2 regions of the Exiguobacterium sp. s157 genome follow, and region 1 is predicted to be linked to the other one. Evidence: predicted binding sites of a transcription regulator. Region 1 holds the regulator's gene; the other holds the start of a gene.
What was found. The regulator Rex, encoded in region 1, represses fermentation and respiration genes when NADH is low (regulators of the CRP and FNR family bind a similar motif). The targets are predictions, from matches to a motif close to TTGTGAAATATTTCACAA.
Positions count from the first base shown of each region.

Region 2: the regulator Rex is predicted to act here: its motif matches at 2,422-2,439, upstream of KNP67_RS03310 (formate/nitrite transporter family protein).

Region 1 covers NZ_JACSLQ010000008.1:10,641-14,682, reverse strand. The annotation lists gene KNP67_RS13210 (FAD-dependent oxidoreductase) at 1-1,020, opposite strand, end outside; gene tatC (twin-arginine translocase subunit TatC) at 1,212-2,000, opposite strand; gene KNP67_RS13200 (twin-arginine translocase TatA/TatE family subunit) at 2,003-2,221, opposite strand; gene KNP67_RS13195 (redox-sensing transcriptional repressor Rex) at 2,221-2,877, opposite strand; gene KNP67_RS13190 (ABC-F family ATP-binding cassette domain-containing protein) at 3,027-4,042, shown strand, end outside.
Region 2 covers NZ_JACSLQ010000001.1:629,935-633,976, forward strand. The annotation lists gene mutL (DNA mismatch repair endonuclease MutL) at 1-1,458, shown strand, start outside; gene KNP67_RS03305 (50S ribosomal protein L25/general stress protein Ctc) at 1,622-2,290, shown strand; gene KNP67_RS03310 (formate/nitrite transporter family protein) at 2,499-3,341, shown strand; gene KNP67_RS03315 (anaerobic ribonucleoside triphosphate reductase) at 3,531-4,042, shown strand, end outside.

The DNA.
Region 1 (4,042 bases):
GAGACCTGATGAAGCAATGTTCCAATCGTAGAGACGGAGACCTGACGTTCCTTGCGTCCCTTGATAACGGACACGCGGTGCAATCAAGTTCTCTGCGACGAGCGTTCCCATGCGGACGGCGTTCGTCGCGAGCGGGATGTAGGCGTGTGTGCGCGCCGGGTTGTAATAGACGGCACAGCTGTCACCAGCCGCGAAGACGTCCGGGTTGCTCGTGCGCATATACTCGTCGACGATGATGGCGCCGTTGCCGAGCATGTCGACTTGGCCTTGAAGGAGTCCCGTGTTCGGGCGGAAGCCGACACAAAGGATGACGAGGTCGGCCTCGAACTCACCTTTATCGGTCACGACGTGTGTGACGTTTCCATCTGTACCACGGAACGCTTCGACCGTCTGGCCGAGCTCGAGGTCGATGCCGCGTGACGTCATATCTGCTTCAAGTTGATCCGTGAACGATTTGTCGAGATATTTGTTCAAGATGCGGTCGGCGCTATCGATGAACGTGACGTGTTTGCCGTACACTTCGAACGCTTCGACGAGCTCGACGCCGATATAGCCGGCACCGATGACGGCGATGTTCGTCGCGTCTTTTGCCCGCTCGATGATGCGTTGGGCGTGGCCATAGTTTTTGCAGAGCTCAATCCCAGTCATCTCGATGCCAGGAAGCGTCGGGACGATCGGCCATGAACCAGTCGTGACGATCAAACGGTCGAACGTGTCATAGACGTCTTCTCCCGTGTCTAGGTTTTTCGCATGGACCGTCTTCGCTTCCGTGTCGATGTTCAACACGTCGTGCTTCATGCGCATCGTCGCACCGAGTTCTTCGAGTTCGGTCGGTGACGCGTAGAAGAGCTCTTCAGCACGTTTGACGACACCGCCAACGTGGAGGGCGATCCCACACGAGAGGAAGCTGACGTTGTCGTTGCGCTCATATACCGTGATGTCGAGATTGTCGTGCTTGGCGAGTAATCCTTTGACGGCTGCTGTTCCTGCGTGTGTACATCCGATGACTGCGATTTTCATATGGTTGTCTCTCCTTTGAGTGTTAGGCAAGTTAGTGTTTGTGATAAATATCACATTTACTTTCTGAACTTAGTGTACTATTTCACAAGAAGGTTTGACAATCCTTTTGCTCACTTTTTCACGTAAATATGTCGAAAGTTTGAACACCCACTGTGACAACAAAAAAGCACCGTCCCGTTAAGGAACGATGCTCACTTCTCATTCATTTGTTTCATCAAATCCATCTGCTCTTTCACCATCGCCTCTTTCTCACGACGGAGCACGCCCCGGTACGTGATGCGTGAAATCGATAAGCTGATTTCATACAAGAAGAAGAGCGGCAATGACACCATGAGATGCGACGTCAAATCCGGCGGCGTGATGAACGCGGCGATGACGAACAAGGCGAAGTACGCATACTTCCGAATTTTTGATAAGAAGTACGGCGTCACGACACCGATGCGCGTCAAGAACATCGTCACGACCGGCAACTGGAACAACAGTCCGAATGGGATGGTCAGTTGCAGCAAGAACGTGAAGTAGTTCGACGCCCCGATGATTTGCGTTAGCCCGAGGTCTTGCCCGAGGTCCGTCGAGATATCGAGGACGAGCGGGAACAACCAATAATAGGCGAACGCGAGACCGATCAGGAACAAGATGAAGATGATCGGGATATAGGCGAGCGTCGCTTTCCGCTCGTTCGGATGCAGACCAGGTGCGACGAACGCCCACAGTTGATACAGTAGAAACGGACCGGATGTGACGAGCCCGATGACGAGCGCCAAGTTCAAGTAAATCATGAGCGGGTCCGCGACCCCAAAGGCGTTCAGTTCGAGCCCTCGTTCGACGAGGTCCGCCTGCAGATAGGCGAGCACGTATTTGACACTCGGCAAAGCGATCAAAAAGAAGGCAAAGACGACAAATGCCGACAGCATCAGTCGTCTCCGCAGCTCTGTCAAGTGATCGGACAGCGCCCGCTCTTGATCAGGTTGATGATTCATGATTACTGCTCTTTCTTCTCAAGTTCTTTCTTATCTTTCTCGTCATGTTCGTTCATCATGCCGTTCGTGGCATTTTTGAACTCACGGAGCGTTTGACCAGCGGCGCGTCCGAATTCAGGCAATTTCTTCGGCCCGAAGATGATGAGCGCGACGATGGCGATAATGAAGATACTTGCGCCTCCTGGAATACCGACGACGAGCAACGATGATAGTAATTCCATTATTGATGGACCCCCTCAGCAGATGGATAGTGTTGCATAAAGTAAATGAGCGACTGGAGTTCGATCGACAAGTCGATGTGATGGACGCGGACCGTGTCCGGCACCGTAAGACGGGCCGGCGTGAAGTTCAAGATGCCTTTGATGCCGAAGCGGACCAAGTCGTCCGCGACAGGCTGCGCATAGGCAGACGGCACCGTTAAGATGGCGACGTCAATCTTGTTCTGTTTCATGATCTGTTCCATCTCATCGACGTGATGAATCGGGACACCGGACATCGTCGTGCCGACTTTTGTCTCGTCTGCGTCGAACCCGACGACGATATGTGTGTTATTGTTTTTAAGGAAGTTATAGTTGACGAAAGCTGTCCCAAGATGACCAACCCCGACTAAGGCGACGTTCGTAATCTCGTCCTGATTCAGTGTCTTACGGAAAAAGTCTAACAGATACTGTACGTTATAGCCATATCCCTTTTTACCGAGCGCACCGAAGTACGAAAAATCGCGACGGATCGTGGCCGAATCGACCTTGACCGCCTCGCTCAGTTCAGCAGAAGAGACACGCTGTTTTCCTGATGAATGTAGGCTTTGGATAAACCGATAGTATAGTGGCAACCGTTTGGCTGTCGCTTGCGGAATCTTTGGTTCGTTTTGACTCAACGGAAAGAGCCTCCTTTTTACGACGCGTTTCAAACGAATCTAATTTCATACACCTTGATTGTAAACGAATTCACATGACCACTCAATGAATATACCTGAAATGGGGAAGAAATAAAGTATACTAAATAGAGAGAAAGGGGTTTTTTCACTTGATCCTACTGCAAGTCAATAACTTATCGAAATCATTCGGCGTCGAGCCGATTTTAGAGAACGTCAAACTCGAGATTCAAGAAGGCGAACGTGTCGCCCTCGTCGGCCGCAACGGCGCCGGCAAATCGACGCTGCTCAAAGTCATCGCCGGGGAATACAACTACGATTCAGGTGACATCATGAAGCCGAAAGACGTCACCATCGGCTATCTCGCCCAAGATTCAGGGTTAGAGTCGAACGAGACGATTTGGAACGAGATGCTCACCGTCTTCACCGATTTGATCGAACAGGAGAAGACGCTCCGCCGCATGGAACAAGACATGGGTTCTGAGCGCATCTTGAACGACCCGGCCGCCTATGAGCGTCTGCTGTCGTCTTACGATGAAGAACAACACACGTTCAAAGACCGCGGTGGCTATCAATATGAGGCGACGATCCGCTCCGTCCTTCACGGGATGCGTTTCTATCCGGACGACTTCGAACGCCGCATCGATACGCTCTCCGGCGGACAACGGACACGTCTCGCCCTCGCGAAGATGCTGCTCCAAAGTCCCGACCTGCTCATCTTGGATGAGCCGACGAACCACTTGGACATCGAGACACTCGGCTGGCTCGAGAAGTATTTGAGCGGCTATAAAGGCGCCGTCCTCATCGTCTCCCACGACCGCTACTTCCTCGACCGCGTCGTATCGGTCGTCTATGAGCTGTCCCGCCACCGCAGCCGTCGCTTCGTCGGCAACTACACGAAGTACCTTGAACAGAAGGCTGCCATTTACGAGCAAGAGAAGAAGCAGTTCGATTCGCAACAAGAAGAGATCGCCAAGATGCAGGACTTCATCCAGCGTAACATCGCCCGGGCAACGACGACGAAGCGGGCCCAGAGTGTCCGCAAGCGTCTCGAGAAAGTCGACCGAATGGAAGCGCCGGACGGTGATGAGCGTAGTGCCGTCCTCTCGTTCTCGATTAAACGCCAAAGTGGGAACGACGTGTTGAGCGGCAGCGACCTCGCCATCGG
Region 2 (4,042 bases), on a different contig from region 1:
ACTGAAGAGGACGGATTTGAGATGACGCTCCAAGGGGGTGTCGTTACGGCGCAAACACCGGCCGCCGCAAACGTCGGAACAGAGATAGCGGTCAGTCAATTGTTCTACAATACACCGGCCCGCCTCAAATACTTGAAGACGTCGGCGACCGAACTCGCGAGCATCACCGATACGTTGAACCGGATCGCCTTGTCCCACCCGGAAGTTCGCCTCACGGCGTTCCATGAAGACAAGGAACTCCTGCGGACGAGTGGGAATGGCGACATCAAGCAAGTCATGCTCGCCATTTATGGGCGTCAAGTTGCAGCGCAAATCGTCACCGCGTCGAGCAAGACGAACGACTATAGTTTGAGCGCCCATCTCGTCCGGCCTGAAGTGACGCGTTCGAACAAGCAGTACGTGACGCTCATCTTGAACGGTCGGAGCATCAAGAACTTTGCGTTGACCCAAAGTGTACTCGAGGGCTACCATACGTTACTCCCGATTGGTCGTTATCCGATTGCCGTCCTCGAAGTGAACATGGACCCGATGTTGATTGACGTCAACGTCCATCCGACAAAACGGGAGGTCCGACTCTCGAAAGAGAAAGAGCTGTGCCAGTTGATTCGCGAGACGGTCCAACTGACACTCCGGGAACAGCGTTTAATCCCGTCGGTCAAACCGAAAGAGCGACCGGTCAATCGGACCGAACAAGAGCGACTTGATTTCACGGTCGAACGGACACCTGTCACGGATGAACCGCCGACGTGGAACTATCCGATTCCACGTGAGCCTGTCACGTCACCGAGTCGATGGTCACCGACCCCGCTCGTCAATGAAGCGCCTGCACCGACCGACCCGATTGTCGAATCAGACGCAATTGAGACGAAAGGAGAGCGGTTGCCGCCGCTCGACGTCATCGGCCAATTGCATGCGAGCTATATCGTCTGCGGCGCCGAGGACGGCATGTATGTCATCGACCAACACGCGGCTCAGGAACGGATCAAATACGAATTGTTTTATGAGCAACTCGGGAATCCAGACAAAGAGTATCAATTGTTGCTGCTCCCGCTCACACTCGAGTTCACGCAAGAAGAGACGCTCGCGATTGAAGAAGTCGCTCCGCTCTTGAAAGAAGCGGGGCTCGATTTGGAGCCGTTCGGTGGCAACACGTTCCTCATCCGAGAGATTCCGACGTGGTACCCGCAGCATGATTTGGAAGGGACGGTCCGCGATTTGATTGAGATGGCGATTCGGGACCGCTCTGTCAATCTCGCCAAATATCGGGAAGACGCGTCAATCTTGATGGCGTGCAAGCGGTCGATTAAAGCGAACCATCCATTGAACCATGAGATGATGCGGCAATTGCTGCATGACCTCAATCAGACGACGTCCCCGTATACGTGTCCGCACGGGCGACCGATTTTGGTGAAATGGAGTACGTACGAACTTGAGAAGTTGTTCAAACGGGTTATGTGACACGCTTGTAATCTTTTTTTAATCGGCTGTAACGTTTATGTCCGGGTGCCTATGGGAACAATATACACATGTCACTCAACGCATCGAGGTTGAGAGGTGGCTTTTTCACTGCCTCACCCTCAAGATGTAGACATGATCGATAAACCAGTAGGGGGAAAAGATTATGGCAGACACGCTTAAAGTAACGAAACGAGAATTACGACCACGTTCGGTCCGCGCAAACTTGCGTAAAGAAGGTAAAGTACTAGGTGTCGTCTACGGCTATAAAGTCGAGAGCACACCAGTAGCATTCGAGGAGATGGCACTTCGCAAAATTCTCCGCGACCACGGTGACAACGCGCTAATCGAGTTGAACATTGACGGCAAGAAAGTAAACACGCTCGTTCACGGGACTGAAGTTGACCCGTTCACGAACGAATACAAGCACGTCGAGTTCATGGCCGTGAAGATGGACGAAGCGACGGAAGTCGAAGCGGACGTCACACTCGTCGGTGACGCGAAAGGTGTCAAAGAAGGCGGCTTCTTGGCGCAAACGCTCTATAAAGTTACAGTATCGGCGACACCGGCTAACATTCCGGAACGCATTGAACTCGATGTTTCTGGACTCGGTATCGGTGACTCGGTCACGGTATCTGACATTCCAGAGAACAAAGACTATGACATCGTCTCGGATGGCGAGCTTCAAATCGCATCTGTGAACGAGCCGGTCTCTCTTGAAGAGCTCGAGGCAGACACAGACACAACGACAGAAAGTGAAGCCGAAGCAACTGAAGAAGAGTCGGCTGAGGCATCATCTGAAGAGTCTGAAGAGAAGTCTGCAGACAAAGAATAAGCTGTATCGAACGACCCTTTGCGAAGGGTCGTTTTTTTCGTCACAAATCCGACAAATGTAAACGATTACGATGTGAAAAATATGTCAACACGGTCCAAGGTCGATTGCAATTTATTGGATTCGGGCTTATATTGTTAATGATTTCACATGTTCGTTCTTATTATATGGGTTCATTCAAACAGAAAGAAGGGTTTGTGACATGGCATCAATGGAAATCCATGCACTCGAATCATTACGAAAAAAAGCTCAGGCATCTTCGCAAATGATTCATTATCGGCCAATGGAATACTTTTTACGGGCAATGCTCGCGGGGATCTTTATCGGATTCGCTTCAATCTTCACACTTAAAGTTGTCAACGGGATGTACTTGATCGATTCGCCGTTCACGACACTCATCGGTGGGTTCTCATTCGGGATCGCGCTTGTCATGATCATCTACGGCGGAGCCGAACTGTTCACGGGGAACACAATGTATTTCACGACCTCGACGTTACGCGGCTATACGACGCTCAGCGACACGATGCTCGTCTGGTTACTTTGTTTCGTCGGGAACGCGCTCGGTGGCGTCTTGTTCGCCTTGTTGCTCGCCCCGACCGGCGTCATCCAAGAACTCGGGATGGACAACTGGCTGTTCTCGGTCGTCGAGAGCAAGATGCATCATACGACGGTCGAGATTTTCTTCCGTGCCATCTTCTGTAACTGGATGGTCTGTCTCGCGATTTTCTTACCAAAACAGATGAAAAATGAGTTCGCTCAAATCTTCTCGATGATTTTCCTCGTCGCCGTCTTCTTCGCGTCAGGATTTGATCACGTCATCGCCAACTTCGTCTTGTTTGCGCTCACGCTGGTCGTCCCACACCCTGAGGCGATTAGCTTTGCCGGCGCCATCCACAACTTGATTCCGGCCACGTTCGGTAACATCATCGGCGGTGCCTTGTTCATGGGTGCGATTTATACGTGGTTGAACGCGAAAGGCTTGCGCGAAGCCCAAGAGTCAGAGGAAAAAGAAGAAGTTGAATTAAAAATCGTGAAACCGGCTAAAGAATTATAAGTTGGATCACTTGAAAGAACGGTCGAGTCCATATGCGGGCTCGGCTGTTTTTGCGTTTATATCACAACCAACGCTCACAATTTAGACTCCACATCTCCATGCTCAAACATGACATAATCTATATATGGAATTGAATCGAGTTATGAACTCGATTCTTATCAATATATAGTGAGGTGATGCGGAGTGAACATGCTCCAGCTTTATGAAGATGTCTGTGTTCTCCCAGATCAAGATCTCGTACAAGAGAACGCCAACGTCGACGGGAAATCACCACTTGGCAAACTGGCACGATTATCCTCGGAAGTATCGAAACAGCTGTCGACAATGTACTTGTTGTCAGAGCGGACACGTCAGGCCGTCGCAGACAACTTTTTGTACATCCATGACGCCGACTATTACGTGACGGGATCGACGACGTGTTGTCAAATCCCGCTCGGCGAGTTGCTGACGAACGGATTTCATACCGGACACGGAACGATTCGACCACCCCAGGACATCCGTTCGGCGATGGCACTCGCTTCGATCATTCTTCAAGCGAATCAGAATATGCAACACGGGGGTCAAGCGTTCCCGATGTTCGATGTCGATTTAGCGCCATACGTCGAAAAGACGTATGAACGTCAACTCGAGCGGCTCAAGAAGCTTCCGGTCGAATGGTCGACCGAGCAACTTCTCGAAGTCGCTGAGACCGAGACAATCAC